2 regions of the Paenarthrobacter sp. GQ52 genome follow, and region 1 is predicted to be linked to the other one. Evidence: predicted binding sites of a transcription regulator. Region 1 holds the regulator's gene; the other holds the start of a gene.
What was found. The regulator HrcA, encoded in region 1, represses chaperone genes, less so after heat shock. The targets are predictions, from matches to a motif close to TTNGCACTCGNNNNNNNCGAGTGCNAA.
Positions count from the first base shown of each region.

Region 2: groL (chaperonin GroEL) is a predicted target of HrcA. The motif match lies at 1,433-1,459, and genes of this name have one in related genera.

Region 1 covers NZ_JCAXEJ010000005.1:145,370-149,452, reverse strand. The annotation lists gene hemW (radical SAM family heme chaperone HemW) at 1-173, shown strand, start outside; gene AC6CH8_RS09310 (DUF4870 domain-containing protein) at 206-619, opposite strand; gene AC6CH8_RS09305 (DUF3097 domain-containing protein) at 742-1,593, opposite strand; gene hrcA (heat-inducible transcriptional repressor HrcA) at 1,786-2,793, shown strand; gene dnaJ (molecular chaperone DnaJ) at 2,844-3,971, shown strand; gene AC6CH8_RS09290 (16S rRNA (uracil(1498)-N(3))-methyltransferase) at 3,974-4,083, shown strand, end outside.
Region 2 covers NZ_JCAXEJ010000001.1:112,643-116,725, forward strand. The annotation lists gene AC6CH8_RS00525 (DUF3263 domain-containing protein) at 1-272, shown strand, start outside; gene AC6CH8_RS00530 (LytR C-terminal domain-containing protein) at 322-942, shown strand; gene AC6CH8_RS00535 (cold-shock protein) at 1,115-1,318, shown strand; gene groL (chaperonin GroEL) at 1,643-3,268, shown strand; gene AC6CH8_RS00545 (ribonuclease HI family protein) at 3,506-4,083, shown strand, end outside.

The DNA of each region.
Region 1 (4,083 bases):
TCGGAACGGGGCTGTCCGTGGATGCCTTGGACGCAATCGGGCGCCATGCGATGGCCGGGCTGATTGCTGACGAGCTGGTGGACCACGTCCAAGCGTTCAAGGGCCGACTTGTGCTTACGCTGAAGGGGCGGCTGTTGGCCGACGCCGTGGTCCGCAGGATTCTTCCGGACTAATCGCAGTGCCCGCCCGAAAGGGCAAGCGGGGGCTACTTAATCCAGCGCAGGTTGACCTTGTAACGGTGGGGTTGCCCGTGGTTTACGCGGATTCCCGCCGAGACGGAGAAGCACGTGAGGGCCACCCAGATAGCGGTGGCAATCACGGCGAAGATGTTGCCCACTACCGGCAGCAGCACCAGAATGTTGGCCAGCACTGCGGCGATGGTGGGAGGCAACGTGAAGTTCAGCGCCTCTTTGGATTCCTGCGCGGTGAACGGCCCGCGATCGCGGAAAATCAAGTAGATCAGAAGGGATGGCAGGCATCCCAGGATGCCGCCAAAGTGGGCCAAGGTAGCCCACTGCCTGTCCTCGCTGGCCGTCAACGGGAGTGCGTTGGCAGGCGCGCCATGGTACTGGGGCCGGCCTGCGGCGCTGCCCGGTTCTTCAGGAGCGTTATCTGCCACGGTGTCTTCCCTTTGCTGTAAAGATGCTGCGGTATTGCTGTCCCAGAATACCGGCCCCAAGGTACTTCCCGGGACCAACGCCCCGTTGACACGGTAGTTGCTGATAGCTCATGGACCGTGGCTCAAGGAACCGTCAGGAAATCGATGACTTCTTCAACGCGGCCCAGGAGAGATGCTTCAAGGTCGGCATAGGTGCGAACTGCCCCGAGTAGCCGCTGCCAGCCCAAGCCTATGTCCTCCGCGGTCTCGTGGGGCCAGCCGAAGGCCGTGAGGATTCCTGTCTTCCAATCGATCCCCCGGGGTACGGCAGGCCAAGCCTCGATGCCCAGGACCTTTGGCCGGATGGCCTGCCAGACGTCCACGTAGGGGTGGCCGACAATCAAAACGTTTCCTGCCGCTCCGGGCACCGTCATTGCCTCGGCTGCGATGCGCGACTCTTTGGACCCGGGGACAAGGTGGTCCACCAAGATGCCAAGGCGGCGACCCGGCCCGGGGTTGAAGGCAGCGATGGCCGACTTGAGGTCGTCAACGCCATGCAATGGCTCCACGACGATGCCTTCCACGCGGAGATCGTCACCCCAAACCTTCTCGACGAGCTCGGCGTCGTGCTTTCCTTCCACCCAGACGCGGCTCGCCTTGGCCACCTGGGCGCGTTGGCCCTGTACCCGAACGGATCCGGAGGCTGTCCGGGTGGAAGGAGCGGCGGACGCGGCAGAGCGGGCAGCAGGAGGCATCAGCCGTATTGCCTGCCCTTCCAGTAGGAACCCGAATCCCAACTGGAACGACTTGGTCTTTCCGCGCCTGTCTTCAAGGGAGACAACGTGCATTCCTCCTGATTTCTCAACACGGGTGACTTCGCCCACCCAGCCCGACTGCACGTCTTCGAGGACCATTCCCCGCTGCACGGCCACTTCCGGCAGCTGTTTTTTGCCAGGAGCGGACAGATCCTGCGGGCCCCAATTGTCGAAAGCCAAGGGATTCCTACCTTTTGTGCTGGTTTTTGGCGCGGACCGAAGGCGGCCGCGCGAGGTTTCAATGCTAGCAACGGGGTGGCTCATACTAGACTTGTTAGCACTTGGGCATGTTGAGTGCTAAGTGTGGTGGTCCGATTGAGATCCCGCGTTGACCGGTCGTAGGGACCAAGGCAGTCGTCAGGAGGTGGAGCAATGAGTGAGCCGCGCAAGCTTGAGGTGCTGCGTGCCATCGTTGAGGATTACGTGCATTCCAGGGAACCTGTTGGGTCGAAGGCCCTCGTGGAACGGCACCATCTTGGCGTTTCCAGTGCCACCATCAGGAACGACATGGCTGTCTTGGAAGAGGAAGGCCTCATCGCGGCACCCCACACCAGCGCAGGCCGAATCCCAACGGACAAGGGTTACCGCTTATTCGTTGACCGAATTTCCCAGGTCAAGCCGCTTTCGGCCGCCGAGCGCAGGGCCATCCACTCGTTGCTTGAGGGCCCGGATGATGTTGATGACATCCTGGAGCGCACTGTAAGGCTTCTGTCGCAGCTGACCAACCAGGTGGCCGTGGTGCAGTATCCCCATTCCAATCGCGCGCTGGTCCGGCACGTGGAATTCGTCCTGTTGGCCCCAAAGCAGGTGCTTGTGGTCCTCATTGCGGATACGGGCAGCGTTGGGCAGAAGGTCATCGACGCCGGCTCTGACGTGAGCAACGAGGCGCTGATGCTCCTGAGGTCCCGCTTCCTCGGCAGCATCGCAGCCACCCAGATGGCTCTTTTGCCGCAGGTGCTGCCATCGGTAGTCGCCCTGTGTCCGCCGGAACTCCGCAGCTTGGCGCAGACGTTGGCTCAGGGGTTGCAATCACTCAGTGACACCAGCCGTGAAGAGCGCATCCTGATGGCAGGAACGGCCAACCTGGCCCGCTCCAATGTGGATTTCCCATTGAGCATCGGTCCCGTGCTGGAGGCACTCGAGGAACAAGTTGTCATGCTTCGGTTGTTGTCTGACATGGGGGATGATCCCCGTGGCGTCACCGTGAGCATTGGACGCGAAAATCCGTACGACGGCTTGGCTGAGGCGTCCGTCGTGGCTACCGGCTATGGCTCCGGGGCCAAGGTGGGGATTCTCGGTCCGACACGCATGGACTACCCCACCACCATGGCAGCCGTACGCGCCGTGGCCCGTTACCTTTCCCGCATTCTCGGCGGCTGAAAACCGGTCCGAGGAAACATCCGCAGTACAACAAGGAAGAGATACCGACTTTGAGCAGCCACTATGACGTTTTGGGAGTCTCGCCGGAAGCCACCGGGGAAGAGATCAAAAAGGCGTACCGCAAGTTGGCGCGGAAACTGCACCCCGACGTAAACCCCGGTGAAGATGTCGCGGAACAGTTCAAGGCCGTGACCCACGCTTACGAAGTGTTGTCCGACCCCCAGAAGCGCCGGGTCTACGATGCCACCGGCAATGAGAACGGCACCGACAACGGTTTCGGTGGCGGCTACTCCGGCCAGGGTTTCGCGTTCCAAGACATCTTCGACACCTTCTTTGGTGGCGGTGGCGGCCACGGTGGACCAGCCTCGCGTGTCCGTCGCGGCCAGGACGCACTAATCAGCGTCCGCATCGACCTGAAGGACGCCGTGTTCGGCGTCAACAAGAAGCTTGAAGTGGACACTGCCGTGGTTTGCCCCACCTGTGACGGCAGCTGCTGCCGCCCGGGCACCCACCCGGAACGCTGCGACATTTGCGGTGGTAGCGGCCAGGTACAGCGGGCTGTCCGATCCATTCTCGGTCAGGTCATGACCACCGCGCCTTGTGGTTCCTGCGAAGGCTTCGGCACGGTCATCAAGGACCCCTGCAACGAGTGCAACGGACAGGGCCGAATCCGCAGCCGCCGTTCCCTCACCATCAAGGTACCGGCAGGCGTCGCAACCGGGACGCGCATCCAGTTGTCCGGGCAGGGCGAAGCAGGTCCCGCCGGTGGTCCTGCCGGTGATCTCTATGTAGAAATCCGGGTCAACAACGATTCCATGTTCATGCGTGAAGGCGACGACCTTCATGCCACATTGAGTGTTCCTATGACGGCGGCGGCACTTGGCACCGAGCTGCAGCTGGACACCTTCGACGGCGCACAGGATATCGACGTGAAGGCCGGCACGCAGTCGGGCGAAGTCATTACCCTCCGCGGCCTGGGCGTCACGCACCTCCGTGGTTACGGACGAGGCGACCTCAAGGTGCACCTGCACGTAGAGACGCCAAGCAAGCTCGACCCAGCCCAGGAAGAACTCTTGCAGCAGCTCGCCAAGCTGCGCGGTGAGCAGTTCACCGAAGGAAAGCTTGTGGCAAGCGGGGGCATGTTCGCGAAGCTGCGGGACAAGCTCGGTAACCTGTAGCGGTGAGCAACCCCGTTTTCTTCACAGCCGCGGGCAGCCTCGGCCAGGTGATCCCCGGTTCCACATTCGTGCTCGAGGGTCCCGAGGCCCGGCATGCTGTAACGGTCAAACG
Region 2 (4,083 bases), on a different contig from region 1:
CGGCCGAGACCCGCAGTGACTCGCCGCTGAGTGAGCGTGACCAGCAGATGCTGGCGCTGGAGCGGCAATGGTGGAAGTACGCCGGAGCCAAGGAACAGGCTATCCGCGAGCTGTTCGATCTCTCTGCCACACACTACTACCAGATCCTGAACGCGCTCATAGACACCGAGGATGCGTTGGCCCACGATCCCATGCTCGTCAAGAGACTGCGTAGACTACGTACGTCCCGCCAGCGTGCGAGGACTGCACGTCGCTTGGGGTCCGACGCGTAAATCGCCAGGCTGATCTGTCAGCAGCAACCAGCAAGGACACCGCTTCACCATGACCAAATATGCCAAGGACGAATTCGACCAGGTTCCGCAGAACACGTCCCGCCAAGGCGTTCACCGCGACGCCCAAGAGACTGCACGCCCCACCCTGTGGCCGGTCCTGACCGTTGGGGCGGTGGCCCTGGTGCTCGGGCTCGTGGCATTCCTCATCCTCCCCAACCTTGGGCTGGTAGCACCCAGCGCTTCGTCCAACACCACGACGCCGGCGCCGCTGCAGACGTCTGCGGCACCGTCCGCTGCGCCCACCGAATCCAGCAGTGCGCCGCCCGCTTCCAGCGAACCCAGCAGCGAACCGACGCCCTCGGAATCTCCTTCCGCTACTCCGTCGTCGCCTCCGGTGGACAAGGCCACTCCTGTGGCCGTCTACAACGGCGCCGGGACGGCAGGGTTGGCCGGACGGGTGGCAGGCCTCGTCCAGGGCGACGGTTGGGCGCTGAGCACTGTAGGAAACTGGGGCGGACTGCCACAGCAGACGTCCGTGATCTTCTACAACGCTCCGGAGCAGAAGGCCAACGCGGAAGCGCTGGGCACCTTGCTGGGCATCCAGACGATCGTGGAAACGCCCGAGGTTCAACAGCCGCTGGTGGTTGTGGCCGGGCCCGGCTACCAGTAGGCATTGAGCCCGTTCCTGAGCTAAAATGCTCCAACTCGGTTAAGCCTCAATAACAAAAGTGGTGCCCTGCCCCTCCACGGCAGCGCGGCGCTAGTGACAGTGGTTACAGTGGACTAATTCCGGTACGGAGATCCCGGCTACCGGTCTTGGCTACTGCGAAAGTGTGGGCATCATGGCTTTGGGAACCGTCAAATGGTTCAACGCCGAAAAAGGCTACGGATTCATCACTGTGGATGAATCCGGCGACGACGTCTTTGTGCACTGGTCCGCCATCCAGATGGATGGCTTCCGCGCCCTCGAAGAAGGCCAGCGGGTTGAGTTCGAACTGGGGGAGGGCCAGAAGGGTCCGCAAGCCGAAGGCGTCCGCGTCGCGTAGTTCGATGGCGGCGTCTACGCCCATTCCTGTCAGCCCATGGCTGAAGGCCCTTTGTTTATAGAGCAAAGTGGCATCTCTGCTTGCACTCTCCCCGGTCGAGTGCTAATTATTGATTTAGCACTCCTATGGTTCGACTGCTAAGTCCGGCCCGGTTGACCCCGGCGGCGGACAGGCATCGGGCCGGCGGAGGATCAAGAAACACCTTGGTGGGGTGAGGTCCGGAGCGCGGGGCATACAGAGGCCCCAAGCGAAAGACCGTCCGTCGCGGGCACCCCATCTGATAGGTACCTTCTTAACGACTGTCCCGAAAGGACTACCGCCGTTATGGCCAAGATCATTGCATTTGATGAAGAGGCACGCCGCGGCCTCGAGCGGGGCCTGAACATCCTCGCAGACGCCGTCAAGGTCACCCTCGGCCCGCGTGGACGCAACGTCGTCCTCGAAAAGAAGTGGGGCGCCCCGACGATCACCAACGATGGTGTTTCCATCGCCAAGGAGATCGAGCTGGACGATCCTTACGAGAAGATCGGTGCAGAACTGGTCAAGGAAGTTGCCAAGAAGACGGATGACGTCGCTGGCGACGGTACCACCACTGCAACCGTTCTCGCCCAGGCACTGGTGAAGGAAGGCCTGCGCAACGTTGCCGCCGGCGCCGACCCGCTGTCCCTCAAGCGCGGTATCGAGAAGGCCGTTGAGGCAGTCATCAGCGAACTGCTGGCCTCCGCCAAGGAAATCGAAACCAAGGAAGAGATCGCAGCTACGGCTTCCATCTCCGCCGGCGACCCGGAAATCGGCAGCCTCATCGCCGAAGCCCTGGACAAGGTGGGCAAGGAAGGCGTCATCACGGTCGAGGAATCCAACACCTTCGGCCTGGAGCTCGAACTCACCGAAGGCATGCGCTTCGACAAGGGTTACATCTCCGCTTACTTCGTCACTGACGCAGAGCGCCAGGAAACGGTCCTCGAAGACCCGTATATCCTGATCGTCAACTCCAAGATCTCCAACGTGAAGGAACTCGTCACGGTTCTGGAGAAGGTCATGCAGTCCAACAAGCCGCTGCTGATCATCGCCGAAGACATCGAGGGCGAGGCCCTGGCCACCCTGATCGTCAACAAGATCCGTGGCACCTTCAAGTCCGTTGCCGTCAAGGCTCCGGGCTTCGGTGACCGTCGCAAGGCCCAGCTGGCCGACATCGCCATCCTCACCGGTGGCCAGGTCATCTCCGAAGAAGTTGGCCTCAAGCTCGAAAACGCTGGCCTGGAACTCCTCGGCACCGCCCGCAAGGTTGTTGTCACCAAGGACGAGACCACCATCGTTGAAGGTGCCGGCGACGCCGAGCAGATCGCAGGCCGCGTGGCCCAGATCCGCGCCGAGATCGAGAACTCCGACTCGGACTACGACCGTGAGAAGCTGCAGGAACGCCTGGCCAAGCTGGCCGGCGGCGTTGCAGTCATCAAGGCCGGTGCCGCAACCGAAGTTGAGCTCAAGGAACGCAAGCACCGCATTGAGGACGCAGTCCGCAACGCAAAGGCTGCCGTTGAAGAAGGCATCGTTGCCGGTGGTGGCGTTGCCCTCATCCAGGCAGGCGCCAAGGCATTCGCTAACCTCACCCTGCAGGGTGACGAGGCAACCGGTGCCAACATCGTCAAGGTTGCCATTGACGCACCGCTGAAGCAGATCGCTTTCAACGCTGGCCTCGAGCCGGGCGTCGTGGTGGACAAGGTTCGCGGCCTGCCTTCGGGCCACGGCCTGAACGCTGCCACGGGTGTCTACGAAGACCTTCTGGCTGCCGGCGTCAACGACCCCGTAAAGGTCACCCGCTCGGCTCTCCAGAACGCTGCTTCCATCGCTGGTCTGTTCCTGACCACCGAGGCCGTAGTTGCCGACAAGCCCGAGAAGAACGCTCCGGCTGCTGGTGGCGACGACATGGGCGGCATGGGCGGCTTCTAAGCCACCCGGCTGTAGCAATACAGCGCCCGGCATCACGCTGAACAGCATCACGACGGCGGCCCTCACCATTTTGGTGGGGGCCGCCGTTTTGTTCCCTCGTCAAAGCTGTACGTCAGGGCTGCAGACCCAAGTAGGTAGCAGATGATGCCCTTTTGAGCCCTCATAACGCCCTGTACTGCGACTCAGTTGGGTGCTATCACGGTTTTAGTGTCGGTGGGGTCTGGCAGGATTAACCCCATGACGATTATTGCTGCCGCCGATGGGTCCGCCCTCGGTAATCCTGGGCCGGCCGGTTGGGCCTGGTATGTTGACGACTCCTGTTGGCGAGCAGGAGGTTGGCCGCACGGTACCAACAACCAGGGCGAATTGATGGCCGTCCTTGACTTGTTTCGGTCGACGGCCCACGTGCCACAAGAAGAATTGCTGATCCTTTGCGACAGTCAGTACGTCATCAACTGCATCACCAAGTGGATGCCGGGCTGGAAGCGGAAGGGCTGGCGGAAGGCCGACGGCAAGCCCGTGCTGAACGTGGACCTTCTCAAGGACATCGACCAAGCGATCGTCGGCCGAAAATACACCTTCGAATGGGTAAAGGGCCACGCTGGTCACGACCTCAACGAAGCCGCCGATGAGCGCGCACGCGCTGTTGCGACGGCCTACCAGCAGGGTGTAGCGCACCGTGCTGGCCCCGGGTTCCCGGGTGCGCAGGAACAGCTTGGATCTCAGCCGCAAACGGAAGCCCGCGCAGCACAAACCCGTTCCTCCGAGCCGGTCCCTGCAAGCGCTGCCGCCGGCGTCTCGTCGGCAAGCGCTGG